One region of the Eubacterium sp. AF19-12LB genome, then DNA from elsewhere that is predicted to be linked to it. Evidence: a T-box and tRNA genes for the amino acid it is inferred to sense, from the RefSeq annotation. Region 1 holds a T-box; the other holds one or more tRNA genes.
The links. A T-box is a leader RNA that pairs with one kind of tRNA and senses whether it is charged. The one in region 1 lies ahead of tyrS (tyrosine--tRNA ligase), so its partner is inferred to be a tRNA-Tyr.

Region 1 (15,683 bases):
CACAGGTGCAGGCGAAAAATCATTCGTTGCAGGTGCAGATATAGGAGAAATGTCAACACTTACAAAAGCAGAAGGTGAAGCTTTTGGTAAAAAGGGAAATGATGTATTTAGAAAGATTGAAACATTAGAAATCCCTGTAATCGCTGCTGTTAATGGATTTGCATTAGGTGGTGGATGCGAAATTTCTATGAGCTGTGATATTAGAATCTGTTCTGAAAATGCAATTTTTGGACAGCCTGAAGTAGGTCTTGGAATTACACCTGGATTTGGTGGAACACAGAGACTTGCAAGAATTGTTGGACCGGGAATGGCTAAACAGATGATTTATACAGCAAGAAACATTAAGGCTGCTGAAGCTTTAAGAATTGGTCTTGTTAATGCAGTATATCCTGTAGAAGAATTAATGGATGCAGCTAAGAAGATGGCTAATGGAATCGCTATGAACGCTCCAATTGCTGTCAGAGCTTGCAAGAAGGCAATTAACGAAGGACTTGAAGTAGGTATGGACGATGCAATCGTAATCGAAGAAAAATTATTCGGTAGCTGCTTCGAAACAGAAGACCAGAAGGCAGGAATGGGTAACTTCCTTGAAAAAGATAAAGAAAAGAAATTAAAGGTAGTACCATTTGCAAATAAATAAGCGGAATGCTGAATTTATATTCAGATAATATTTATATTTTCATTTAGGAGGAAAAACAATGATAGTAGGAGTTATTGGTGCAGGAACAATGGGTGCAGGAATTGCACAGGCATTTGCAATGACAGACGGATATGAAGTACGTCTTTGTGACATCAAGCAGGAATTTGCTGATGGAGGAAAGGCAAGAATTGAAAAGAACATCAACTTCCTTGTTGGTAAAGAAAAAATCACAGCAGAAAAAGGTGCTGAAATTTTAGGAAAAATCCAGACAGGATTAAAAGACATCTGTACAGACTGCGATTTAGTAATCGAAGTTGCTCCAGAAGTAATGTCAATTAAGAAAGAAACATTTAAGGAATTACAGAGCATCGTAAAACCTGAATGTATTTTTGCTACAAATACATCATCATTATCAATCACAGAAATCGGTGCTGGACTTGACAGACCTATGATTGGTATGCATTTCTTCAACCCAGCTGACAGAATGAAGTTAGTTGAAGTTATTGCTGGTGGAAACACACCTAAGGAATTAGTTGAACAGATTAAGACAATCGCTACAGAAATCGGAAAGACTCCAGTAGAAGTTGCTGAAGCTCCAGGATTTGTTGTTAACAGAATCTTAATCCCAATGATTAACGAAGCAATCGGAATCTATGCTGACGGAATCGCTTCAGTAGAAGATATCGATACAGCCATGAAGCTTGGTGCTTCTCATCCAATGGGACCTTTAGCATTAGGTGATTTAGTAGGTCTTGATATTGTACTTGCTATTATGGAAGTACTTCAGGCTGAAACAGGTGATCCAAAGTATCGTCCACATACACTTCTTAGAAAGATGGTACGTGCAGGAAAGCTTGGAAGAAAGACTGGCGTTGGTTTCTACGATTACAGCAAATAATACAATATACATGAGAGTTAGGGAGTGCCACTAGTCGATGATTAGTGGTATCCCCTTATATATTTATTTAATTTACATGGAGGAATTTAATAATGGATTTTACATTAAGTAAGAAACATGAAATGGCTCAGAGCCTTTTCAAAGAATTTGCCGAAAATGAAGTAAAACCTCTTGCACAGGAAACAGATGAAAATGAACAGTTCCCTGTAGAGACAGTTGAAAAAATGGCAAAAAATGGTTTCCTTGGTATCCCAGTTCCTAAGGAATATGGTGGACAGGGATGTGATCCTTTAACATACGCTATGTGCGTTGAAGAATTATCAAAGGTTTGTGGTACAACAGGTGTTATCGTTTCAGCACATACATCACTTTGTATCGATCCTATTATGACATTTGGTACTGAAGAACAGAAGCAGAAATACGTAGTTCCACTTGCAAAAGGTGAAAAATTAGGTGCTTTCGGTTTAACAGAACCAGGTGCTGGTACAGACGCACAGGGACAGCAGACAAAGGCTGTTTTCGATAAAGAAACAAATGAATGGGTATTAAATGGTTCAAAATGTTTTATTACAAATGGTAAATATGCAGATATTTATATCATCATTGCAGTTACAGGTAAAGTTGAAAAACGTGGTAGAATGATGAAAGAAATTTCAGCATTCATCGTTGAAAAAGGAACACCTGGATTTTCATTTGGTACAAAAGAAAAGAAGATGGGTATCCGTGGTTCAGCAACATACGAATTAATCTTTGAAGATTGCCGTATTCCAGCAGAAAACTTACTTGGTAAGCAGGGTAAAGGTTTCGGTATCGCTATGCATACACTTGATGGTGGACGTATTGGTATCGCAGCTCAGGCTCTTGGTCTTGCAGAAGGTGCTTTAGAAACAACTATTGCATACGTAAAAGAAAGAAAACAGTTCGGTAGAACAATCGGACAGTTCCAGAATACACAGTTCCAGTTAGCAGACATGGCTACTAAGGTAGAAGCTGCTAAGATGCTTGTATACAAGGCAGCTAAGGCTAAAGAAACACAGAAGACATATTCTGTAGAAGCAGCTCAGGCTAAATTATACGCAGCAGAAGTTGCAATGGAAGTTACAACAAAGGCTGTTCAGTTACACGGTGGTTATGGTTATATCAGAGAATATGACGTTGAGCGTATGATGCGTGATGCTAAGATCACAGAAATCTACGAAGGAACTTCAGAAGTTCAGCGTATGGTAATTTCTGCAAACTTATTAAAATAATTTAGGAGGTACTTATCGTGAAAATTGTCGTTTGTGTAAAACAGGTACCTGATACAAAGGGTGGAGTTAAATTCAATCCAGATGGTACATTAGATAGAGGTGCAATGCTTACAATTATGAACCCTGATGATAAAGCAGGTCTTGAAGCAGCACTTAGATTAAAAGATCAGTATGGCGCAGAAGTAACAGTAGTTACTATGGGTCTTCCAAAGGCTGAAGAAGTTCTTCGTGAAGCTATGGCTATGGGAGCTGATAAGGGAATCTTAGTAACTGATAGAGTTTTAGGTGGAGCTGACACATGGGCTACATCAACAACAATCGCAGGTGCTATCAGAAACCTTGATTATGATATTATTATTACAGGACGTCAGGCTATCGATGGTGATACAGCTCAGGTTGGACCACAGATTGCTGAACATCTTAACATTCCTGTTATCTCATATGCACAGGATATTAAGGTTGATGGAGATAGCGTAATTGTAGAACGTCAGTATGAAGACAGACATCACGTAATTAAAGCTCAGATGCCTGTATTAATTACAGCACTTTCAGAATTAAATGATCCTCGTTATATGACTCCAGGTGGAATTTTTGATGCTTATGATGCAGAAATTACAACATGGGGAAGAGCAAATCTTGTTGATGTAGAAGATGGAGACCTTGGATTAAAGGGTTCACCTACAAAGATTGCTAAAGCATCTGATAAAGTTCGTAAAGGCGCTGGAGAAAAAGTTACTCCAGATAGCCCGGCTGAAGCAGTTGATTACATCATGGATAAGCTTTTAACAAAGCACGTTATTTAATTAGAGAGGAGATTTAATCATGCAGAATATAAATTTAGAAGATTATAAAGGCGTATATGTCTTCGCTCAGCAGGTAGATAACGAATTAAGCTCAATCGCGTTCGAACTCCTCGGAGAAGCAGGAAGACTCGCAAAACCATTAAATACAGAAGTTACAGCAGTACTTCTTGGATCAAACGTTGGAAATCTTGTAGATCAGTTAGCTGAATATGGCGCTGACAAGGTTATCGTAGTAGATGATCCTGAACTTGAAACATATAGAACAGAACCATATGCACATGCTTTAGCAGAAGTTATCAACAAATATAAACCTGAAATTATGTTAGTTGGTGCAACAGCAATTGGTAGAGATTTAGGTCCTACAGTTTCAGCTAGAGTTGCAACAGGTTTAACAGCTGACTGTACATTACTTGAAATTGGTGACTTCCCATTAGTTGCTATTCCAGGTAAGGAACAGAAACACAATCAGTTATTAATGACTCGTCCGGCATTTGGTGGAAACACAATTGCTACAATCGCTTGTCCTGATAACCGTCCTCAGATGGCTACAGTACGTGCAGGTGTTATGCAGAAGGCTGAACCAAAGCCAGGTGCTAAGGCAGAAGTTATTGAATTCAATCCAGGATTTACACCTAACAACAAATATGTTGAAATCATGGATGTAGTTAAAGAAGTTGCTGAAACAGTTAACATCATGGACGCTAAGATTTTAGTATCTGGTGGACGTGGAGTTGGAAGCAAAGAAAACTTCAAGATTCTTGAAGATTTAGCAGAAGCTCTTGACGGAACAGTTGCATGTTCTAGAGCAGTTACAGATAACGGTTGGTTACCAGTTGACAGACAGGTTGGACAGACAGGTAAGACAGTTCGTCCACAGGTTTACTTCGCAATTGGTATTTCTGGAGCAATCCAGCACGTTGCAGGTATGGAAGAATCAGATCTTATTATTGCTATCAATAAAGATGAAGATGCTCCTATCTTTGATGTAGCTGATTATGGTATCGTTGGTGATTTAAACAAAATCGTACCACAGCTTACAGAAGCTATTAAGGCTGCAAAGGCTAATGCATAATTAAATATAATATACGTTAAGTTATATTAACATATTTAGGAATCTCCGCATCTTTGGATGCGGGGATTTTTGACTTCTCGACATCATGTATAATAAATCCTCAATTATTCATATAAAATTAATATAGAAAAAAGAGTGAAACTTTGTTATAATTTTGTGGTTACAATAGTAATAAAAATAAAGAAAGGAAGTATAAGATGACAAACAAGTTATCTATACAAAGGAGAAAATGTTAGAAAAAATATTCAAACTTAAAAAAAACAATACTTCTGTAAAAACTGAAGTTATTGCGGGTATTACAACATTTATGACAATGGCATATATTCTTGCTGTAAACCCTAACATCTTAAGTGCCTCAGGAATGGACAAAGAGGCTATTTTGATTGCTACATGTATAGCATCATTTGTTGGAACAATGTGTATGGCATTTATGGCAAATCTTCCATTTGCCTTATCAGCAGGTCTTGGATTAAATGCATACTTTGCTTACACAGTATGTGGAGAAATGGGATATTCATGGCAGATTGCTTTATTTGCGGTATTTGTAGAAGGTATTATATTTATAATTCTTTCATTAACAAATGTACGTGAAGCAATTTTTGATGCTATTCCTCTTAATCTTAAAAAGGCAGTATCAGTAGGTATTGGTTTATTTATTGCATTTATCGGATTACAGAATGCAGGATTAGTAAATGATTCAGAATCTACACTTGTTACAATTACAGATTTTACAAGTAACTTCCATACAGCAGGAATTTGTGCATTATTAGCAGTAATCGGTGTATTTATTACAGCTATTCTTTACATTAAGAGAGTAAAAGGTTCAATCTTAATAGGTATCGTTTCAACATGGGTTTTAGGAATTATTTGTGAACTTACAAAGATTTATGTTCCTGATAACGAAAGCTTTTTCTCAGTAATTCCAACACATTTTGTAAGCTTTGATTTTTCAGCTTTAGGAGAAACTTTTGGACAGTGCTTTAAACTTGATTTTAAAGCAGTAGGAATTGTTAACTTTATTATTGTAGTATTTGCATTCCTCTTTGTTGATTTATTTGATACATTAGGAACAATTATTGGTGTTAGTACAAAGGCTGGAATGCTTGATGAAAATGGAAAGCTTCCTAACATTAAACCAGCTCTTATGTCAGACGCTATTGCTACATCAGCAGGTGCTATTTTAGGTACATCAACAACAACAACATTCGTAGAATCTTCAGCAGGTGTTGCAGAAGGTGGTCGTACAGGTTTGACAGCAGCAGTAACAGGTTTATTATTCCTTGTTTCAGTTGTTCTTTCACCATTATTTATTACTATTCCATCATTTGCTACAGCACCGGCATTAATTATGGTAGGATTCCTTATGTTTGGAGCAGTAACAGATATTAAATTTACAGATGATAATTTGACAGATGCAATCCCTGCATATCTTTGCATTATTGCAATGCCATTGTTCTATAGTATCTCAGAAGGTATCTCAATCGGAATTATTTCATATGTATTATTAAATGCTATTTGCGGTAAAGCAAAAGAAGTAAAACCATTGATGTACATTCTTGCAGTATTATTCGTATTAAAATATATATTCTTATAAGAAGAAAAAATAGAATTTAAGAAAAAAACAGAAAAACAAAAGGCCTTTGTCATTATTAGATGTCATCAATATGTTAGAAAAAAACTAATTATTGATAGTCATTGTGGCAGAGGTCTTTTTGATGAAAAATAAATTTTGGGATAGTTGAATTAAAATAATGTATAAGATATTTATAAAATTCAAAAAATCTTAAAGAAATATTTATGTTTTTAATGTCGAAAATTGTTATTATACTATTTAGATAAGCAGAAAGAAGGTACGATATGTCAAGAAGAGCAGAGAACTTAAGAAGAAAAAGACAAAGAAAAATAATGTTAATTAGAAAATATATAAGATTTACATTTTGCTGTGTACTTATAGTAGTTTTGGCATTTGCAATTAATTATCTAAAGAAAAATATGAATAACATATCTGAAGGTGGAAATAGTGGCGGAAATAATGTAAAAAAAATAAAAGAATCAAAAGAGGAATCAGCAAAAGATGTAATAAAAAACTATGCAGAAAAACATGGTTACACTTTAGAGGATTATCCGGAAAATATAAAAAAATTATTTGAAAGAAATAAAGAAACAAAAGATTTTGTCTTGAAATATCCTGAAAAAAAGGGAAAAGCATACGATATTGATTTTTCAAAATATAAGAAAACTACAGAGGTTCCACTATTTATGCAATGGGATCAGAGATGGGGTTATTATACATACGCAGGTGATTGTATGGGAATTACAGGCTGTGGACCGACATGCCTTTCGATGGTGGCTGTTTATGTGACAGGAAACATAAAATATACTCCGAAAATGATTGCAGATTTTGCAATGAAAAATGGATATGCAGATGAAGAAAATGGTTCATCATGGTCGCTTATTTCAGAAGGTGGCAGGCAGCTTGGCATGCAAGTTATAGAAATACCGTTAGATGAACAAAGAGTAAAAGATAATTTGGAAGTAGGTAATCCAATTATATGTGTAGTAGGGCCAGGAGATTTTACGACACAGGGACATTTTATAGTATTAACTAAATATAAAGATGGAAAAGTAAGTGTTAATGATCCTAACAGTAAAGCAAATTCAAATAAGCAATGGGTGTTTGAAGATATAAAAGACCAGATAAAAAATCTATGGGTTTTAAGATAAATTAAAGGATTAAAAATAAAAAATGAAAGAAAATTTGATTTTTAAAGCAGGAGATATAAATAGATTAGAGGATGTTTTTAAATTGTATGTTGATGCAAGAAAGACTAAAGGATGTACATGGACAGAAGAATATCCAACAAAAGAAATAATAAAAAATGATATTTTAAGAGGGGATAGTTTTGTTATAGTTAATAAAAAAAACAATGAGATAATAGCAGCAATTTCAATAGATGATGATAAGTTAGTAGAAGAACAGAAATGCTGGTCAAAAGAACTAAAACCGGCAGGGGAACTGGCAAGACTGGTAATAGCTGAAGAATATAGAGGTAATGGACTTGCAGGAAATTTGATACAAGGAGCCATGGAAAACTTACAAAAAAGAAAATATAAGGGAGTACATTATCTGGTAAGCCCAAATAACGCTAACGCACTGAGAGCATATAAAAAAATGGAATTTAATGATTGTGGAAGAATATTTTTGTATGACCATGAATGGATATGCTATGAAAGGGGAATATAAAAAGGTATAAATATAATAAAAAGTGTAGAAAAGGTGCAATAAAAAAGAATAACATTAAAAAATGATTCAAAAAACAATAAAAAAGTATAAAAAGCATAATAAAAAAGTTGCCAGATTAGTAATTGAGTTTTGTTGAATAAAACTGTATATGTAGTATAATATTCATATGGAATAACGGAAAATTAATATTCAATTTAGAAAAATTATAATAATGACTATAGATTGATTATAAATGCGAGATAATAATGACTGGAGGACATATGAAGAAAACGGTTTTAGTTGTTGAAGACCAGGAAATGAACAGAGAAATTCTTAAAGCCTTATTAGAAGACAGATATACTGTTATTGGGGCTGAGAATGGTCTTGAGGCATTAGAAATTTTAAAAACAGACAGTGAACGTATTTCTGCAATTTTATTAGACATTGTAATGCCGGTTATGGACGGATATGGATTTCTTGAAGAATTTAAGAAAGAACCGGAATATAATAAAATACCTGTAATTGTAACAACAGATAAAGATGCGGATGAAACGGAAGAGAAGGCCTTGGCTTTAGGCGCTAATGATTTTGTAAATAAGCCATATAATATCAAAGTATTGCTTAGAAGAATCGATAATCTTATCGATATGAAAGAATCTATTTACAGACTTAGAGATGCTGAAAGAGATTCTTTGACAGGAGCTTATAACAGAAAGGCTTTTTATAGAAAGGCAAAAGAAATAATAAAAAGTAATCCGGAAGAAAAATATCAAATTATTGCGTCAGATATAGAAAAATTTAAATATTTTAATGATGCATTTGGATGGAAAGAGGGAGACAGCCTTTTAAAATTTTATACTGAGATGCTAAATGGAATATTTGAAAATAAGGATGTGTTGTTTGCCCGTGCCCATTCAGATATTTTTTACTTTTTATCTAAGGAATCCGATAATATAATTAATACTTTAATATATGCTACGAAGATGGTATATCAGAGATTTTATGAAGCAAAAATAAGTTTTAAATTTGGTGTATACAATATTGAAGATAAGAGCATCATTATAAATTCTATGTGCGATAATGCTATTGCAGCATGTAATCAGGCTAAACTCACATATGATCATGATGTGTACATATATGACGATGCATTAATGAGTAAAAATCAGCAGAATATTCAGATTACAAAAACTATGAAACAATCTCTTATGAATGAGGATTTCAAGGTGTATTATCAGCCTAAATATGATATTCAGACTAATAAGATGATTGGAGCAGAGGCACTTATAAGATGGCAACATCCGGAATTAGGATTTATTTCGCCGGGTGAATTTATTCCGATATTTGAAGAAAATGGATTTATTACTGAACTCGATATATATATATGGGAGCATGTATGTGGATTCATTGAGAAAATGAAGAATGAACACAATAAGATTCTTCCGGTATCTGTCAATGTATCAAGAAAAGATATTTACAAAGAAGGACTTCCGGAGATTCTTAAAAGTATGGTTGAAAGACATAACCTATCACCTACATACTTACACTTAGAAATTACAGAATCAGCATATATGGAAAATACTGAAAATATTTTAGAAGTAGTCAGAAGATTAAAAGAATATGGATTTATTATAGAGATGGATGACTTTGGAAGTGGATATTCATCATTGAATATTTTAGCTGAACTTCCAATAGATATAATTAAACTTGATATGAAATTCATTCAGAATGAACAGAAAAATAAGAATAGCCATAATATTATAAGTTCAATAATAAATCTGGCAAAATGGATGAATCTTATAATTGTAGTCGAAGGTGCAGAGACAGAAGAACATATTCAGTATTTGAGAAGATTAAAATGTAATTTTGTACAGGGATATTATTTCTCAAGACCGATATCTGAACAGGAATTTAAAAATAAATTATTAAGTGAAGATATAATTCCAATTTTTAATTTAAAGAGTTATAAAGAGTACAAGAAATTATCAATAGATGACCAGAACGGCGAGGCAGAAGTGATAGTCCTTGTGGATGAATTACAAAGAAACCGTGAAATGTTTAGAAACTATCTGGATACGGAATATAGATTTGTAGAGCTTGACAATGAAGAAGAAGCTTATCAATTTATAAAGAAGAATTATTATAACATTATTTTAACAGTTGTAGATACTAATATAAATGAAGAAGATAAGTTCCATTTGCTTCATGAAATGAAAAAGAATGATAAATTAGATGAGATTCCGGTATTATATACAACAGGTGACAATGAAAATGTATATAAAGATATTGCATTTAAAAACGGTGCAGATGGTATGCTGTTTAAACCATATGACAAATATGAATTAAACAATACGGTTGAAAGATTATTTGAAGAGCATCGTAAAAAGGTAATTCAGAAATTACGAGTTGTTGAAGGTCAGGTTAAACTTGATACAATGACAGGACTTCTTAACAGAAAAGAGTTTGAAAGACAGGTAAGATTGTTCTTGAGCAGTTCAGGAAAAGAAGCTATATTCCTTATGATTGATATTGATAATTTTAAGGGAGTAAATGATAGTCTTGGACACATTATGGGTGATCAGGCAATAATTAATGTGGCCAATATTCTTGACAGTGCTTTTTCAGAAGAAAATTTATCGTGTAGATTTGGTGGAGACGAATTTGCTGTATTTATAAAGCGTGGAATGACAATAGATGAACTTAATAACGAAATGGAAATATTGAGAAATAAACTACGTATTAATGTGGGAGAAATGAAGATTTCATGTTCAATAGGTGTTGCAATGTTTCCGGCTCATGCGACAGAATATAAAGAACTTTACAGATGTGCTGACATGGCACTTATTCAGGCTAAGAAATTAGGAAAGAATCAGTTCCAGATATATACAGGTAATGAAGAAATGTCAATGCCTATAGATGTTAGAAACATGGGATGGCTTATTGAAGAATCACATGAAATTATATTTATATGCAATGAAAAAACAAAAGAATTATTGTATATGAATCGTGCAGCAAAGGAAGAATTAACTTCTGATAAAACAAAAGAACTTATTGGATTAAAATGTCATGAGACAATATGGGATTCGAATGCACCATGTGAACATTGTGATAAATTCTGTAATGAACTTATTAAAGAAGTTGACGTTAAGAATGAGGATACAGGTAAGACATATAATATTAGAATAAGAAAAGTACCTTGGAATTCAGGGTATGCGCTTATACATTTTGCAGAAGATATTACAAAGAAAATACAGGATGATAATATTATTAACGGAATGCTTGATAATATCAGGTTTGGACTTGAAGGAGAAAAATATACTTATTGGCATGTGGCAATGGATACAGATGTATGTGATGTCGGAACAAAAGCTAAAGAAATTTTTGATTTAGATACTGATAAAGTAGATTATGTAGAATTTATGAAAGAAAAAGTTGTTTCAGATGAAGAGATTGATAAATTTATTAAATTCTATGAAGAAACAAAGTCAGATAAATCAAATAAAAAAATACAATTAAATTGTTTTGACAAAGATGGTACATTAAGAAAAACTCTATTAAGTCATATAGTTTTAGAAACACCAAATGAGCAGTATAATGGAATAATCGGATTGTTAAATTATGTTGATTAAACCATGATTAATTACTTTCGTTAGAGATATTTTATACTGCTAAAAAGAGAATATGCATTTTTGACACCTACATTTATATATTGTATAATGTGTGTGTTTGCAGCTATAAGGAGCCGTAAGGCTCCTTATGTTATATATCGGGGAAGAGAAAATGATATATAAAGACTATATGTGAGTATGTAGTTGGTGCATACAAAGGCTTCTATAGTTTATATAAGTCAAAGAGGTATCACTTTTATATAAGAGAATTTCAATGAACAAAGGATTATGGGTATCCTTAATTAACCCAAATATAAAAAGGAGGAAATAAATGTTCGGATTAAAAAAAGATAAAAAACCGGAAGCACAAGTGTTTGTTGACTATGAACATTGGTATTATGCATACAGAAATAAGTTTCAGATGAAGCCTAATATTGAAGAGTGGATTGAAGAACTAAAACAGGAATATAATATTACAAGATTGTATGTTTTTGGGGATTTTTCAAAATATAATATAGGAAATGATTTAGAAAGATTAAAAGGAATTACTAAGAATATTATACATACAGCCAGCGATAAAGAAGGCGTAGATAAAGATTTTACAGATGTAATTATTTTAGATGCAATTTATAGAAGCGCTGCAAAAAAAGATAAAACAAAAGTATATGTTTTGTTTACAGGTGACGCACATTTTACTAAAGTTGCAGAATACTTAAAGGAAATAGGCAAAAAAGTTATTATTTATGGGGTTAAATATTCATTTAGCAATAAACTTAAATCAGTCGCAACAAGTTATGTCGAGATGCCAAGACAGTCACAGGAAAAACATCATTATAATGAACTTATTCTAAATAGTTTATATAAACAGAAACAGAAAAATCGTTCAGTTGTTACATATTGGAAGACCATTCAGTGTGTAGCGGATTATAATAAAGTTCCGAAAGATAAAGTAAAGGTTGCTGTTGACGGATTAATAAAACAGAAGTATTTATATCAGGAAGAGAAGAAATTTAAGAGGGGAAAAGTTGTTTCTGTATTGAAAGCAGATTGGAATAAGATTTCAAATGATGGTATTTGGGAGAAGGAATAAAAATTCCGTTTATCTAAAAGCAAATTCCACAGCACGATGGAAGAGTGAAATTTAAAATTTTAATTTTGGAAGGAATAAAAATATTAAAAAACAGTTGATTTTTTTGCTACAAAAAGTTAGTATAGAAAAAGATTAATTATTTATAAGACGTTGAGAGGAAGAAGTAACTTAATTGTACTTGCAAGAGAGTAATCGGTTGGTGTGAGATTATGAAGTAGATTTTGTGAAATACATCCTGGAGTTACAACCTGAAAAGAAATGAGTAGGGAATGTCGGGAGCGCCCGTTATAGCGCAAGAGTGTGTTTGCACTCGTAGAGGAAGATTTCGTGAGAAATTTTTATTTAGAGGTGGTACCGCAGTTAATGCCCTCTGTATCGTAAGATGCAGAGGTTTTTTTTATGTATGGCAAGGTCATATTTATGAATCTAAGCTTAAAAAATGCAATTTTAATTTTCGCAGATAATAGAAAATTGCATATCGGTATCAAAAATTTAATAAGTATCCTAATAACTTGAAACACTTATAAAGAAATTTAATGAATTTTAATTTAAGAAAGGAAAAAAAGATGACAATTTATGATGAATTAGTAGCACGTGGTCTTATAGCCCAGGTTACAGATGAAGAAGAAATTAAAGAATTAATTAACACAGGAAAAGCAACATTTTATATTGGATTTGATCCTACAGCAGATTCACTTCATGTAGGTCATTTTATGGCTTTATGTCTTATGAAGAGATTACAGATGGCAGGCAACAGACCTGTTGTATTGCTTGGTGGTGGAACAGGATACATAGGTGATCCTTCAGGACGTAACGATTTACGTCAGATGCTTACACCTGAAACAATTGAACATAACTGCGAATGTTTTAAGAAGCAGATGGAAAGATTTATTGATTTTGGAGAAGGTGGAGCTATTGCAGTAAACAATGCTGATTGGTTATTAAAACTTAACTACATTGATGTATTACGTGAAGTAGGACCATGTTTCTCAGTTAACAATATGCTTCGTGCAGAATGCTACAAGCAGAGAATGGAAAAAGGTTTAACATTCCTTGAATTTAACTATATGATTATGCAGTCATATGACTTTTATCATTTATTTAAAGAATATGGATGTAACATGCAGTTTGGTGGAGATGATCAGTGGTCAAATATGTTGGGTGGTACAGAATTAATCCGTCGTAAACTTGGAAAAGATGCTTATGCCATGACAATTACACTTCTTATGAATTCAGAAGGAAAGAAAATGGGTAAGACAGCTAACGGAGCAGTATGGCTTGACGCTAATAAAACATCTCCATTTGAATTTTACCAGTATTGGAGAAATGTAGGAGATAAAGACGTATTAAAATGTATCCGTATGTTAACATTCCTTCCACTTGAAGAAATTGATAAGATGGATGAATGGGAAGGAAGCCAGTTAAATAAAGCAAAAGAAATTCTTGCATTCGAACTTACAAAGATGGTTCATGGTGAAGAAGAAGCAAAGAAAGCTGAAGAAGCATCAAAGGCATTATTTGCAGGTGGTGGAGATGATTCAAATATGCCAACATCTACAATTACACCGGATCAGTTAACAGATGGTGGAATTGGAATCATGGATTTAATGGTAACTTGTGGATTAGCAGGAACAAAGAGTGAAGCAAGAAGACTTGTACAGCAGGGTGGCGTATCTGTTAATGATGAAAAAGTTTCTGACATAGGCTTTGTTGTTACGGAATCAATGTTAAAAGAAGGAGCAAAGATTAAAAAAGGTAAAAAGAAATTCCATAAGGCAATTATGGACTAAGATTTAATTCAGAATCGATAATACAAAAAGTAGAACACTTATTACATTCTAAGTAATTATGGTAAGAAATTTTCATAGAATGTAATAAGTGTTTTTTTAGGTATGTTTATGAACGGAAAAATAGAAAATTTATTGAATGTTGCCTTGGAAGCTAATATTCAGGAATTAGATAAATGCCGGGAACTATCAGCAGGTTTTAATCCAATAGATAACTCCTGGGATTTGATTATAAGGTTCACGGGAACTCCGGATTTTTTAGAAAAATATAATGGAATACAATATGAAATATTGTCAAATAATTTTGCAATATTATCTGTGCCAAAAGAAACTATTGATAAACTTGCTGAGGATGACAGTGTTATTTATATTGAAAAAGCAAAACCGTTATATTTTGCAGTTATAAATAACAGAAGTGAAGCATGTGTTACAAATGCACAGAATCAGTTTGGTATATATGGAGAAGGGGTAATTATTGCGGTAATAGACAGTGGAATAGATTATGCAAATTCAGCATTTATAGATGAATTTGGGAAAACTAGAATTATTGAGATTTGGGATCAGACAATAGGGAATGGCGAAAATACATACGGTTTTAACAGAGGAACATTTTATACGGATAGTCAGATAAATGCAGCAATAAATGCACCGGATTTTAGAGAAAGATATGAAATTGTACCATCAAGAGATTATTCAGGACATGGAACTCATGTAGCAGGTATTGCTGCAGGAAATTTTGCAAACGATAAAAGAAATAATATCGGAATAGCAACTAAAAGCAAATTGTTAATTGTTAAATTGGCGACACCGAGAGAAAATTCGTTCCCGACAACAATAGAACTTATGGAGGCAATTGATTATGTGACAAAAAAGGCAGAAGAATTAAAAATGCCACTTGTAATAAATTTGAGTTTTGGAAATAATTATGGTTCTCATGATGGCACATCATTGCTTGAAACATATATTAACGAGATATCTGCAAAGGAAAGAATATCCGTTGTAATAGGTTCAGGAAACGAAGGAAATGCGGGAGGACATACAAGTGGAAAAATAGATACAGGTGAAACAGAAAATATAGAATTTGCAGTATCAAATTATCAAAATTCCCTTAATTTGCAAATATGGAAGTCTTATGCAGATATATTTGAAATAGAATTAATTTCACCAACAGGCGAAAGTACCGGAATTTTTACTGATGCAAATGAAGTTATGAAATATAATATCTCTTCAGATAGAACAAGGTTGATGGTATATTATGGAACACCTAAACCTTATAGCATATATCAGGAGGTATATGTTCAATTCGTGCCTGAAG
Region 2 (15,683 bases), on a different contig from region 1:
TTTAGCTGTCCGATATAAGTCATAAAACCTGTTATATTTTCTGAAAAAATATGTGACTTTGCTTTTTCACTTTGCTCTACATACCATGTTTTTAGACATTCACCAAGACTGTCATTTGCTTTTTCGCCAAAAACCTTCTTTATATCTGTTGCAGTTTTTATTTTTGTAAAATACAGATTTTCACTCATGCATTTCTTTATTTTCAAAACTTCCTGTGTGCATTTTTCATATGCATTATCATCAATATTTCCATAAATTGCTTCCGGTATTTTCTCAAATAAGACTTCTCTTGGATTTAACTCTATCCCTTTAAAAATCTTTCTGAATTTCTTTATTTTTTCAAATGTTTCCTCTTCTATATATCCCTTTTCTTTTTTATTGAAAATTTGTTTTGTAAATGTAAGAGTATACTGGTCTATAGACCTGTACCATCTGTGCATACTTTCAACAATATTGCTTAATCTCTGCATCTTAGACTGTTTCTTTTTCTTTATTTCCTCAGTAATAAAGTTTTCTTCTAAAATATTGAGATACTTTTCCTTTTCCATATTTTCTTTTTCAATGAATAGGAAATATTCTTCCGGCTTTTCATTTATGTTATTTAGTATTTCGCTTGATATATCAACTTCTTTATCTCGAAGATAAATAATTGGTGTATCCTGTAAACCTACAATTTCATTTGCAAGAAAAATAGGTATTACTCCCTTTCTTACACCAAATTTTTCTCCCATTATTTTTGAATACAACTCATCAAAAGATGTTTTTTTACCGGCACATTTACCTATAAAATCTCTTATCTCTTTTAAAATTTTCTCGCATCCTGCCTCATATTCATTATTGTCCATTATCCCTGTATGAACTAATGTTGCCCTGAAAATAGTTGATTCTGAACTTGTCCCTTTTTCAAATCCCGATAAATCTTCTTCTCCAAGAATAGCATCAATTATCTGATTTCTTGCTTTTTTAATCTGCGCTGAAACATTCTGTCTGTTTATCAGCTCGTTATTAATTTTAGGAGCATTTTCGTAATACGAAGAACATATATCGCTTAAAAATCTGTTAAAATTTTTTTCTGATTCAAATTTTAATTTTTCACTATCACGTCCACTGTAAAAGCAAATATCATTTCCATTTTCAGGCATATAAAGACTTTCAAGTTCTCCATTAATTTCAAAAATTAAATCATCTCTATATAATTCGAGTTCCTGTTGTAAAACTTTATTTTCATCTATAAAATTCTTATCTTTAAGCAATGCCTTTACGGCTTTTAATTTTCTGATGCTTTGCTGCTGTCCAAATGCTTTTTTAGGATAAATTACTACTATTCTTTCATCCTTAAGCTTATCTGTATGCGACTTTACTTCATTTGCATCATTTTCTTTTAACATTACAATGCATACAATTAATCCGTCAGCTTTATATGTATCAAACAAATAGTTTGAATTCTTTACACTAAGAAATTGTTCCTGTGTCATATACACATATTTAAAGAAACGTGTCATAGTGTATTCCCTGTTATATTTTTTAGGAAGTACATATTCTAATTCAGAAATATTTGCAAACTCTTCTGCCCAATTTAAGCTTAATGACTGCTTTTCAATCATCTGGTTCATATACTTATCCAAATTAATTCCAATATTATTTTTGAAAGTATATATTCCAAGTTTATTACGGTATTTTACAATTTCCTTGTTTTCTAATTTCTGCAAATATCCTGTAAAATCCTCTTTACTAAGTCCTGTAGCCAGACGAATTTCTTCTTTTTTTACCGGTACCTCTTCATTTTTATTAATCATATGAAGTATGGCTATAGCCTTAATTACTTTTTCCTCACCTAAAGATTCTGCCTTAGTCAAAGCATAATCTGCCTTTAGCCACTCATTGTGAATATTTGTAAGTGAAATACTTTCCTTAAATAAATTTTTAAAATAATCATAAATTACATCTACTGAAAGCAATTCATCTGCTCCGTTTTCAATTAAATTGACAAGGCTTCCCTTTTCGTCATTTGCCAAAAAAGTAAAAATGCTTCGCTCGTTTTGTGCTACTTTTTCACTTATATTAAGTAACGCATACGCTGTTAAAGGCAACATTGGGAATGCACCTTTTACAACTATCTGCTGATAATCGCTAAATTTAAACATACTTTGAAAACATGGTATTTTATAAGATTCTTTAATAATTTCACTATTATTTTCCTCTTTTAGCCATGCCTTATATTCTGTTCCTTTTTTCTTAATTACATGTTGCAAAAGTTCATAATTATTCTGAGCTGATACAATAAATCTTATTTCCTTTAATCTGCCTTCTACACCTTTAAATGCATTAATCATATCCTGAGGCAATGCATTTCCATACTCTTTTATACTTTTATGGGCAACAAATGTAATATGTATCTGTTGTTCTTTTGAATTATTTGCCAATTCACACATATCCTGAAGTATCTTCATATCATAGGCAAATGTTTCCCTTTCATGCCCTTCTATATATTTGCTGAATTCATCAAAAATAATATAAATGCCACCATATCCATGCTCTTTAAGTGCAATGCTTATTTCTCTATACAGTGTCATTGCATTGTCCTGAACCATCGGTCTGAATTCACTTCCTGCCGTCAATTCAGGGTATACTTTCTTAAAAATTTCTAACCCATTACGATTCATTGACTTAAGGCTTTTTTCTAATTCCTTAACGTTAGTTTCATAACCTGTTAAAATATTCTCAAATTCCTTATAGACTTTTTTATATTTATTTTTCCAATTTTCAATCACTTCAACAGCTTTGCTGTAATCACTATCAGGAGCAATGTCCATCAAATCATTTTTCTTTAAAGCCTCCATTAAGCCAAGTACAAACCCATGATTTAAATCCCTGTCCGTTCCTGAAATAATAACTGGCAAAAATGGCTTATATTCTTTATGAATAAGTCTTGCGTTATTGGCTGTCACATCTGATATTTTTTCTATTTTATTTAAAAGTTTTTCTGTTGTTTTATCTTCTGATTCTTTAAGAACAGCCAATAAAACCAACAATAAATGTGATTTGCCTTTTCCATATGGTCCAATAAGGATATTTGCCTTTTCTTTATTATTAATAACGTTCTCAAGAAATCCATTTAATATATTTATTGATGAACGTGTAGGTATATAACTGTTGAGTTTTTTTCTATTGTCTATATCCAGTTGTAAGTTTATTGAATTCTGAAATTTCTTGTCTATTTCAATAAAATCCTTTAATTGGCTCATATTATGCTCCTTCACAGTTTATCTTTAATTTTTCTCGTAATATTTTTCTACTATTTCATTTAATGGAATATTTTTCTTCAAATAAACCATATCAAGTCCTGCCGTTCTATTTACTGTTATGTAATTTAAAGCCGCAAGATTATCTAAATACTCATTTAATGCAATTCTTTTCAAATTCAAAACCCTGCCCGGGGACAATGGTGCATTTAACAATTCATCTATTCCAACAGAATCTTTGGATTTTTCTTCAAAATATTTCATCAATGCATATAAAAATACTTCGTTTATCAATACTTCTCTATCAGGCTGTGTTTTAAAATATCTATCCCTATCCTTCTTTATTAATCCTAATTTTGCAAATGGAGATATTTTCTTTTCTTCCGGATCATAATCTTCTATTCTTTCTTTCACATACATATTTAAAAGAACCGAAATATCATCTCTTAATGAACGCTCTGATATTTTCTTTCCTTCAGCTAATATTTGCATTTTTCCAAGAATAATATACTCAATTTCCTCTTTAGTGAATTCATCCATATTCGTCTCATTAAAAAATAAATACCATGTTGTTGCCATATCCTTATTAAATACAAGATTTATATGGTAAATCCACAATGCAAAACTATCCTCTAAATATTCGTCATTATCTTTTATTATCTTTGCAATATCAGTTAACTTTGCTCCGTTTTTAGGCGATTCCTCGATAAATTTCCCCGCTTTAAGCCAGTATCTGATAGCTTTCGCCATATTGCTTCCAACTCCTAAAGCATCTGCTCCATAGTTCTCAGAAAAAACTTTTCCATTGTCACTTACCGCTTTTAACCCTTTATCAAGCCAACCTTCACGTATTGTAAATGTTTCATGTCCCTTAAGTTTTATTGCCATATTTTTATCCTTTTTTCGTTGCTAATACTTTTCGCATATAACATCCTGCCGTGTAATGATTAACGCATTCTGCACATCTTACGCATTTATCATCCAAAATCTTATAATCAAGATTACCTTCCTTATCTTCTTTAATAACAATTGCATTATGCTTGCATATACTCTCACACGCCCTGCATCCCATACACATTTGATATTTAGTAATCTGACATTTAACTTTGTCTTCCGCTGCCTTAACACTTGCAGCACCATCTATTTTGTAATCGATTATCGTTACTTTTAACGTTGTACTTCCAATTCTTCCCTGAAGTTTAAGCACTAGTCTTCCATCTTTTCTCGTAACATAAACTTCTCCAAGTCGTTTATTTCCAAATTCAAAATTTAGATATCCAAATGGTTTAAACAATTCATACAATTGTTCTGAAATCGGTCTTTGCAGTTCATAATTAAATGCATTTTCTTCCAATGCACATGGTTCAAAAGAAACTGCTGTCTTTTTTGCATAATCTACGCCATTTCCACCCTGACGTGCTTTCCATTTGCCATCATCTACATATACTTCAGGGTCCGGTTTTCCAATCTGTTTTGCAAAATCAATTAGCATCTGCCTAAACCTTTCCGACTGTTGTGGCATATGAATTTTTGACAAAAATTCTGACCACCCACTGTTATTTGGGCAGCACCAGCATCCTACTCTTGCATATCCCAATCTGTACGCATAATTAAAATCTATTTTTGTTGTAAGCATATACAACCAGACATCAAAATCCATCCAGTCTATAATTGGGGATATTGTTATTTGCTTTGTAATTTTAGAGCCTTCTGTTTCTCTTTCGTATTTACTTCTACTGGCAGACTCACTTCGTCTTATTCCATAAAATGTTATTATTTTGTTTTTATTTCTAAATAAAGTCTTTATCTTTCTTTGTATCGCACCGGTTTTAAATATTGTGCAGCACCATCTCATTACTCTGCTTGGTGGTCCCACTAATTTACATAGTTCTTCAAAATCCTTATCCTTGTTTCTCGAAGATAAAACCGGAGTTTGGGGATGTTCTTTTTTAAACCTATCAACATATCTCATTGTTTCCGGAAATTCTAATGTAGTATCTCCAAATATGTGTAATATCTTTGGCTCACTTAACGCCCTCATAACTATATCTGATGTAACTGTGGAATCTTTTCCCCCTGAGAAAGATACAAACATATCTTTTGCCGTGTAATCTTTTGTAGAATTTTTAATGTAATCCACTGCTTCTCTTACAATGAATTCGTATCTGCTTCTGTTCGCCTGAACAAATTTATCTGCATATTGTTCAAAATATTCATAACTTATATTTTTTGATGCTTCTTCATATTTACTTCTAATATCATCAACATCTTTATTTTTTAATTCTTTAACTGAAAATTTAATTCGTTTACCATTAATTAAATATTTATTCCCGGAACAGTTCCATACTGAATCCTTCTCATATGTCCCAGGGATTTTATCTAATAAAATCTCTAAAAGCAGTCTTTCTTCCGGGAATACCGGTCTTATATCTGTTGTTATTCTTGTCCCTTTTCCACTACAACATTCGCACTCACTTTGAAATAGCGGAACCTTGCAATTATCACACCAGTAAATGTCTGATTTTTCTAATTCAGTTCTTTCTCCACACACCGGACATGTGCTGCTTTTTGTCTTTATATTGTCATTTCTACATACGTATTTAAGCACTTTATCACCTATCTCATATCCCTTGGGTTAGTTAAATGCAGATTTGCTCTTATTTTCTTATCTGCAAATGTTATCTCATATCTTTCGGGTCCAAATGCAGATAGGAACATAGTTCTAAAAATTCACCTGCGCTAAAATCCGCATTATTATCTATGAATTCTGACATATGTATCCCTGTATCTTTTTCTATCTGGGCAACTGAAATTTTATTACGTTTTATATACTCAACTATATTTTCAGATACCCTGCTATTACTTTTCTTTTGATTATTCATTCGATACCACCATTCTCGTTTCCCAAGAAAATTTTACTAATATCTACATTATATTCTTTGTTTGAGAGAATTGCAATGAAGTTTTTTCTTTGTAAAAGAGAATTTGTTGACGTAAATTTTTTCTTACTATATTATTGAAAAGAGAGGTAAATAAGATGAAGAATGCAAAGATTTCTGAAGTATTAAAAAATTATAGAAAGTTAAACAAATTGAGTGTGCGTGATGTATCAGGTATACTCAAAGAAAAATCTTTAAACGTTGCCGAAAAGACCATATATGGCTGGGAAAGCGGTCAAACTCAACCTAATGCTGATACCTTGCTTATGTTATGCGAAATTTATAATATTGAAAATATTTTAGGCACTTTTGGATACACGGATGAAGAACCTATTAATCTTACAAGTCACGAAGTAAAATTAATAAAACAATACAGAAACCATCCTGAAATTCAGGATGCTGTTAATAAATTATTAGACGTGTAATTTTATTATAATAAAAAAGTCGGAGCATTTATACCTGCCTCCAATTGTTAAATTAACTAATGGAATCGGTACAAACGCTCCGGTTTTTTAACCGAATTATTATGAATCACATATATAAAGAGCAGACGCTTTTCATCTGCTCCACTTATTTTATGTTGTATTTATTTAATTTAGATTAAATACAATAGTCATTTGTTTGATTTTCTTCTAACTGCCACTGAACTAAATCTGCCAATGTAATATTATCAACTACATCTTTTACTGCATCATTTATCTTCTGCCATACTCTAACAGTTGCGCATCCTGTCATTCTTTCACATGGTTCTGCATCATCTTCCACACATGCAACAGGAGCTAATGAGCCTTCTGTTAATCTTAAAATCATTCCTACTGTATATTCTTCCGGTTTTTTCTTTAATAAATATCCACCCTGAGGTCCTCTTGTACTTCTTACATAGCCGGCTTTATTTAAAACTGAAATAATCTGTTCCAAATATTTATCAGATATTTCCTGTCTCTTTGCAATATCTTTTATACTTACCGGTGTATTTCCCTCCGAATGTTCTGCAATATCAAGCATTAATCTCAATGCATATCTTCCCTTTGTAGAAATTTTCATTATATTTACATCTCCTATTAGTTTTCATTATTTAACAGACGCCTAAATTTATAATATAAATTTATTTTGCGTAATCGTTAATTAAAATTGCAACAATTATAACGTCAAATACTTCTCAGGCATCTTTTGTCTTCAATAATATAAATATATTATAGAACATAATTCATACTTTTTCAATAGGAATTAAGAAGTATTTAGTGTTTTATCTTTTAAGCAACCTTCTAACAGACTCCAAATCTACTCTTTTTATACCCATAAAGAAACTACCGCTTCACAAATCTACATTTGTAAAGCGGTAGTACCGTAAAAAAGAAAACTATTAGTAATAATTGACATAACAATTATTAATGATAACCTATATAATTAATTGGTATGATAAACAAACTATTGAGAGTTCTAGTTGATATGTTTATCAATACTAATTATATAACATTGTGTTAATAAGATGTCTTACGGATTGTTTTGTGTAATACACTTTCACAATACCTGCATCCATAAAATTATTTGGATAAATTAATTTATCCTTTTACTGCACCTACTACCAAACTTTCCTGTACCTGCTTACTTAAGAAGAAGTAGATAATAATTGTTGGCAATGTTGCAATTACCATACCTGCTCCAATTAATCCCCATTCTGTCGAATACTGTCCGGCAAGTGACATAATACCTACAGGAAGTGTTCTGAACTCATCACTGTCAACAAATGTATTTGCTAACATCAATTCATTCCATGTTCCTAAGAATGTAAATATTGAAGCTGTTGCAATGGCTGATTTAACAATTGGGAATATGATTTGTATAAAACATTTAAAAATTCCGCATCCATCAATATAAGCCGCTTCTTCCATTTCTCTTGGAATTCCTTTATAGAAACCTACCAGAATCATTATACTCATAGGAAGCGCTCCGGCAATGTAAGGAATTAACAATCCTAAATATCCACCTTTAAGTCCCAGTCTATCTAAAATCTGAAACAATGGTAACAATGCTGCCTGCGCTGGTATCATAATTCCAATCATAAATAACCCATATACAAGGTTTCTTAATTTCCATATCATTCTTGAAATGGCATATGCTGCCATTGATGAAATTATTCCTGCTGCTACTACCGTAACCACCGAATAAAATACTGAATTAAGGAAATATCTGATTAAATTTGATGAACTCAATGCTGTCACATAATTATCCCATCTCCATACATGAGGAAGTCCAATTACATTTTCACCAAATATTTCCGTGTTGCTTTTTAACGAAAATGTTATAAGCCAATATAGTGGAAACAACTGAGTTAAAGCAATTAATAATAAGATAGCAAATTTTATTGCTCCCATAATTTTTTTCTTTTTCATTGTGTCCTCCTATACTGCCGAAACATTCTGCTCTGCTTTTTTAAATATTCTGTTAACTATAAATGTAAATATGAGACACTCTATTACTATAAAGAACGCCTGTGCACTTCCATATCCATACAAACCTTTTCTAAATAAATTATTGTACATTAGCGTAGCGGGAACTTCACTTATGTGGTTTGGACCTCCACCTGTCATAACATAAACAAGGTCAAAGGCTCTTAATGATCCGGTTATTGCAAATATTACACATGTTTTTATTACCGGAACAAGTAAAGGTAATGTAATTTTCATATGAACCTGCAACGTTGACGCTCCATCTATCTGAGCTGCTTCATAATAGTCTGTCGAAATAGACTTTATACCTGCATAAAAAATAATCATGTGATATCCTATGTACTGCCATATAGATGGAATCAAAACTGTCATAAAAGCATCTTTTGTAAGCCAGGAATGCTCATATTTAGGATTGAAGTATCTGACTACGGTGTTAATTACACCGTAGTCATTATTAAACATTTTAAGCCACAACTGTCCTATAACCATACTTGATATTACAACCGGAATAAAATAAACCGTTCTAAAAAATCCGTCACCTTTTACTCCTCTTGATAATACCAAAGCTAAAATTAATGATATAGGTAACTGAATAAATACTGATGCCACTACAAGAATCAAAGAGTTCTTTACTGCAAGTGGGAAATATCTGTCTTCAGTAAACAATTGTATGTAGTTTTTTATACCAATAAAGGTTTTTGTTCCAATTCCATTGTATTCAAAAAAACTGTAAATTCCTGACGTAACTAATGGAATCAAGGTAAATCCTAAAAACAATAGTAGCGCCGGTAATATAAATATTAATATGTATTTCTTATTTCCAAGCATTTTTTCCATAACACTACCTGCCTCACTTATTATTTACCGTTAATAGCTGCCTTATGTTCATCTATAAATGCATCAATGTCTGCGCCATCTGCAAATAATGTCTGAACCTGTTCATTATGTACTGCTGCCGGTTCTGATTCTAATGATGTATCCCAAGCAAGTACACCCTGTTTTCCTTCTGCTAATAAATCTTTAATCTGGATAAATAATGGGTTTAAGTTGCTTTCATCTGCAGGAGTTGTCCATCCACTGAATCCTGATCCTGTTTCATATGAAGCTACGCCCATTTTTTCATTAATGTAAATACAGAACTTAGCTGCTTCTTCTTTGTATTTAGTGTTATTGTTAACCCAGAATGATTCAACGAATCCACCACAGTAATCTGTTGCTTCACCTTTTCCATCTGCGATTGTTGGAATCTTTAATGCTACTACTTCTTCAGGTTTAATTGTTGCTGCATCGTCTGTGTATACATTGTTTGCAAACCAGCTTCCCATAAGTCTCATAGCTGCTTTTCCATTTTCAAATGCTGCATTTGCGTCATCATTTCCCTGTTCTAAAGGATTGTCCCCAAATGCTCCCATTTCATATAAATCACTTACTTTCTGTGCTGCTTTCTTGAATCCTTCATCTCCGAATTCTTTCTTTCCTGATAACATTTCGTTAACGCCTGTTGCACCTACTTCTCTTAAAGCTAATGCCTGATATACGAATGCTGCATTCCATCCGTCTTTAGCACCTGCTGCCATTGGTATAACACCATCTAATTTCTTTAATTTCTTAACTGCATCTACTAATTCATCGTATGTAGTTGGTAATGTAGCTCCTGCCTTGTCAAACATTGTCTTGTTACAGAATAATGTCATATACCATGAAAACATTGGTACTGAATATAATTTTCCATCAAATTCAAATGCTGATGTTGAACCTTCTAAAATCTTTGACTTAACATCATCAGTTACATAGTCATCTAATGCCATAACTTTTCCTGCATCAACTAACTTCTTTGCTGTACCTGCACCCCACCAATAGAATACGTCGATTCCTTTTGCGTCTCCGGCAAATTCAGCGTTAATCTTTGTCTTGTAAGCTTCTGTATCCAAAGTTTCTGTCTTAATCTTAACACCTGTATTTTCTTTTTCGTAAGCTTTAACTGCCTCTTCATATTTGCCCTTAAGTTCATTAGTATCATTTGACCACTGATGCCATACATTTAATGTAATTGTACCGTCGTCATTTTTAGCATCGCTGCTACCACCTTTGCTACCACATCCTGCCATTGAGAATGCCATTGTTGAAGCTAAAGTAAGCGCCAACACTTTCTTAAATAAATTTTTTCTCATTATAAATCCTCCTCAATTTATTTGATATTCAAAGTATACTTAATCAGATTCTCTATCTCAATTTAATATTTTGACTAAAAAAGGTTAAAAATTTTACTATAAATTTTTAACCTTTTTTATTAACATCTGTATTCTTTTACTGTCTTTCCTGTCTGCTTTTTAAAGCAAATGCAGAAATAATGTGAATCTTTAAACCCAACTTTTTCCGCAACTTCATACACTTTTAAATCAGTCTGCTTAAGAATTTTTTTACTTGCCTCTATTCTCTTTTCAGATACATATTCTATAAAACTGACTCCGTATGCCTTCTTAAATTCCCTACTTAGATAACTTTCATTTATATATAAATCCGTCGCCGCTTTCTTTAATGAAAGTTCTGAATTGTATAAATTTCTATTAACATATTCTAAAGCATCTTCTATAACATTTTTATTACGTTTAGATTTTTTTTGATTATGATAATCATAAACAATTTTGATATATTCCTTGGCGCATTCTAAGGCATCTGTTACACTTCTAATCGCTCTTACATCCTTAAAAACGTCCTCTTCATTTATTAATTGATACAAATTTATTCCATACTTATTAAGAGTCGAACCTGCACGTAAAATAATTGTCATTGTCATAAGTTTTAAATATTCTTCATCAGCTATCTTTCCTTTTTTAATTACTTCAATATAATCTTTAATGTATTTCAGCATTTCTTCTTCCCTGCAATTATTTATAGCTTCCGCAAATTTATCCCAGTCAAGTTCTATTTTAGAATTATTTTGCTTCATAACCTCCTGGTATTCAGAATATGTAACCACTCTGTTTCTTCCAAGCAAAACTGAAACTCCAAGCGCCTTATCTGCCTGACCATATGCCGATGCAATGCCACAAAATCCTATATTTTTACCACTTATTCCGATGGTTGCAGTTATTCCAATCTTATTTAATTTTTTATGCAATGCTTCTGCATAATTAATGCATTCATCTAAATCCTTATTTACAAAATAAATTATTATATTATGCATAAAATGAACAAACGAAATCATATTGTCGTTATTTTGATTTTGAACTAATTCATAAACTTTTTTATAATTTTCCTCTTCCTGATTATCTTTAATTTTTACATCTATGCATACACAACCATCAAGAAGTTCTTTGCAGTTATATGTATCCATTTTTTTCACTGCTTCTTCTTCATCTATTCTATTTTCAACAAGCCTTAAAAGAAAACTTTCTTTTAGTATGTCATAATTATTCTCCATGCTTTCTTTTAATTTAGCCACCTCTGTAGCCTCTTTGTTTCTCTGGTTAATCTCCTCTTTTAATTTAGCCATCACTTCACTTATTTCTTTTATGTTAATTGGCTTTAAAAGAAATTCGTCAACACCTAAATTGATAGCTTTTCTTGCATATTCAAATTCCCTGAATCCTGTTACAATTACAACCCTGCATTTAGGATGTGCTTTCAATAGTGCTTCAGTAAATTGTAGGCCATCCATTCCCGGCATATTAATATCAGTCACCACAATATCCACCTCATGATAATTTATATATTCCAATGCCTCTTTTCCGGACGCTGCTTCCCCTACAATCTTAAAACCATTTTCTTCCCATTTATATCCTTTGCGAATTAAAACCCTCTCTAATTTTTCATCATCCACCAACAATACATTTAACATAATTATTTCTCCGATTTTTTGCTTAATTTAATGTATTTCCACTTTACATTTATACTATTTTGTCTGATTGTACATTTACACTATTGCAAATCTTACTCTGATTTTATCTTACCTACAGTAACAATTATTTCTGTTCCAACACCTATTTCACTCTGAATTATCATTGGATTCTCTATTTCATCCATTAACTTTATTCTCTGTATTAAGCTATAAAGTCCAAATCCCGATTTTCCAGTAACAGATTTACCTTCCATTATTTCCTGTATTCTTTCTTCACTCATCCCAACCCCATCGTCAGATACAATAAATATTATTTCATCATCCTGTTCAAATACTTTTATATTTACAGTTCCTTCTTCTCCATTTAGTCCGTGATGTACTGCATTTTCCACTAAAGGTTGAAGTAAAAGTTTAAGAACTTTCTCTTTTTTTACCGATTCTTCTATTTCATAATTAACTTTTATCTGATTGTCGTATCTCATGTTTAATATTGTAATGTAACTTTCGATACTACTTATTTCATCCTCAACTTTTATATAATCAAGTCCACTGTTTAGACTGTTTCGATAAAAATTTCCTAACGCCTGCGTCATCTGGAAACATTTTTCATTTTCCTCCATTAATGCTAATGCTGAAACCGCATCTAAAGTGTTATATAAAAAGTGCGGATTTATCTGCGCCTGTATTATGTCTAACTTGCCTTTTGCAATAATTCTTTCTTCATCCTTTATTTTTCTCATTAAAGATTTAACAGACAAAATCATATGGTTAAATACTTTTTTAAGGCTTGTGATTTCATTAGCATTATCTTCAACAGGCATTGTCACAAATTCACCGTTTTCAACTATTTTCATATGTTTTTCTACTTTTGCAAGTGGTTTAAATATGAGATATGTAAGTAACATTGAGCATATAAATACAAATGCAACATTTAAACACATAATTATCACTATCACTGTCGAATAATATGGAGCTAAAGATGTAATGTTATCCAATGAAAATACTCCGATAAGTTTCCAATCCTGTATTCCTATATCCTGACTTACAACAACACTTTTTCCGTCTTTATTATTTACTTCCATGTACTCCTTAGACATATTTTTTGCAATTTTTGTATACTTTTTAAAATCACGCTTTTTGTCTTGAGGCTCAATAATATAATTTCCTTTCGAATCAACTATGTAGAACTGATTCTTGTAATCATTACTAACCTGATTAAAATAGTCCTGCAATACTGAATCATCAAATGTTATTAGAAGTGTAGCCAAAGGTTTATAATCTTTCTTATCTACAATCTGTCTTACATAGCACAGATAATCATTAGGTGAATAATATTCTATTGTTCCATCGCTTCCGTTATAGAAAAATCCATTTCCATTTGCTTCCTGCATTTCCTTATACCAATTTGTATCCTGAATTTGCTTATTTATTTTTTTTGGTGGTCTCTTATAAGAATTATAACAATTATTATATTTATCAAATATATATACTCCGGAAATGTATTCTCCGGATAATATCATATTAAACAAACTCTTTGTTATGTTTTTTTGATAATTTAAATTAATATTCTCTGAATTTATTTGTCTTAAAGAATCCTGTACGATATCGTCAAAATATATCTGTGTTGAAAATTGAGTTACATTATCAAAAATAAGCGCTAAATTACCCTGAAGTGCATTAACTGTCTGCACTCCTGCCTTACCAACTTCAATTTTCGTATATCTTCCGTTTACAGCTGAAATTAATGTAAACGTCATTATAAATGACAATAAAAGAACCGCAATATAAGTCAGAATAATCTGCGTTCTTATCTTTGCGTTTTTCCATTTTTTTAATAATTTATACACTTTTCTCTCCACCATACATTATATTACAATTTTCTTTAAAAATTGTTTATGAACTTCATCTGTCATTTTTTAGTACTTATAATTTTTTATATTATTTATGCTGTTTCACTCATATACATAAACATACTTTATAAACCTATAACTGCAAATTAACTTATATAAAGTTCATGAACATTTCCATGTCCAATATAACAAATACCCTCCTTTTATAGTAAATGATTAGGGCCAAAATGTAAATATTTACTATTTTTTATTGTAAAACAAAAATGCCTGCAACCTCTTTTTCTATAAAGGATTGCAGACAATATAATTTCCATCTCGCTGATGCGGCATTCGCCGCATCACAAAAAAAGAACAGGTTCTTTCTGAAAACTAGCTTTCTAAAGAACCTGTTCTTTTTTTGTGTATGTGGACTCATTGCTTCGCACATATATATGCCGGCGACCGGAATCGAACCGGTACGATATTGCTACCACAGGATTTTAAGTCCTGCGCGTCTGCCAGTTCCGCCACGCCGGCGAACCCGTTGAATAAATAATGGGCAGAGAAGGATTCGAACCTTCGAAGGCGTTGCCAGCAGATTTACAGTCTGTCCCCTTTGGCCACTCGGGAATCTGCCCATTTGTTTCCAACAATAAATATTTATACCATAATTTTTTTATTTACGCAACCATTTTTTCTACTAAATCAAGCTAAATTAGGCACCATCAGATACCGCATAATTGACATCCTTTTTTCCAAGTCATATACTTGTCTATATTATGAAATTGGCTATTTATACATTAAGAGAGGAATTTAACAATGGTGAAATTTTCATCTTCGAGAAATAAGAAATCCATGAAGAAGCGAAATCTTTTAATAGCTATTTTGATTGTTGCGATGCTCGCTTTTTCTGTGGCAGGAACATATATATTTATGTATTTTTCCAGTGGCAAAAATCCAACAGAATACAAGAAAACTAATGCAACATCTCAGTCAAATAAATCTAACAATAATTCAGCTATCAACAATAACTCTGACAGCATGAATGATAATGAAGATGACTCAATCATAAATCCATATGATTGGGATAAGATTGCTAAAACAAACAAAGATATTTATGCATACATATATATTCCCGGTACAAAAATTGAATTGCCGGTTGCGCAATCTGATGATTCTAAAGATGATTCCTTTTATCTTACACATAATGAAAAAGGAAATTATGAATTTTCAGGTTGTATATATAGTGAAAAAATAAACTCAACTGATTTCACTGACCCCGTAACTGTATTTTATGGTCATAATATGTTAAACGGCACAATGTTTGCACACTTACATTATTTCGAGAAAAAAGACTTCTTTGATAAACATGAATATTTTTA

Region 2: it has a tRNA-Tyr gene. The T-box ahead of tyrS (tyrosine--tRNA ligase) is inferred to sense a tRNA for this amino acid. The anticodon was not compared.

The regions. Positions count from the first base shown of each region.
Region 1 covers NZ_QUGP01000005.1:109,132-124,814, reverse strand. Annotated here, with positions in the region: gene DWX29_RS06575 (enoyl-CoA hydratase-related protein) at 1-640, shown strand, start outside; gene DWX29_RS06570 (3-hydroxyacyl-CoA dehydrogenase NAD-binding domain-containing protein) at 699-1,538, shown strand; gene DWX29_RS06565 (acyl-CoA dehydrogenase) at 1,631-2,788, shown strand; gene DWX29_RS06560 (electron transfer flavoprotein subunit beta/FixA family protein) at 2,806-3,591, shown strand; gene DWX29_RS06555 (electron transfer flavoprotein subunit alpha/FixB family protein) at 3,611-4,663, shown strand; gene DWX29_RS06550 (NCS2 family permease) at 4,893-6,257, shown strand; gene DWX29_RS06545 (C39 family peptidase) at 6,521-7,387, shown strand; gene DWX29_RS06540 (GNAT family N-acetyltransferase) at 7,410-7,907, shown strand; gene DWX29_RS06535 (EAL domain-containing protein) at 8,168-11,512, shown strand; gene DWX29_RS06530 (NYN domain-containing protein) at 11,823-12,581, shown strand; T-box leader at 12,723-12,955, shown strand; gene tyrS (tyrosine--tRNA ligase) at 13,148-14,371, shown strand; gene DWX29_RS06520 (S8 family peptidase) at 14,480-15,683, shown strand, end outside.
Region 2 covers NZ_QUGP01000008.1:33,317-48,999, forward strand. Annotated here, with positions in the region: gene DWX29_RS08985 (hypothetical protein) at 1-3,245, opposite strand, end outside; gene DWX29_RS08990 (DUF4007 family protein) at 3,270-4,130, opposite strand; gene DWX29_RS08995 (phosphoadenosine phosphosulfate reductase family protein) at 4,135-5,850, opposite strand; gene DWX29_RS09000 (transcriptional regulator) at 5,921-6,124, opposite strand; gene DWX29_RS09005 (helix-turn-helix domain-containing protein) at 6,280-6,606, shown strand; gene DWX29_RS09010 (Rrf2 family transcriptional regulator) at 6,782-7,225, opposite strand; gene DWX29_RS09015 (carbohydrate ABC transporter permease) at 7,744-8,574, opposite strand; gene DWX29_RS09020 (sugar ABC transporter permease) at 8,584-9,468, opposite strand; gene DWX29_RS09025 (extracellular solute-binding protein) at 9,489-10,802, opposite strand; gene DWX29_RS09030 (response regulator) at 10,922-12,472, opposite strand; gene DWX29_RS09035 (histidine kinase) at 12,565-14,319, opposite strand; tRNA gene DWX29_RS09040 (tRNA-Leu) at 14,755-14,838, opposite strand; tRNA gene DWX29_RS09045 (tRNA-Tyr) at 14,858-14,939, opposite strand; gene DWX29_RS09050 (class B sortase) at 15,121-15,683, shown strand, end outside.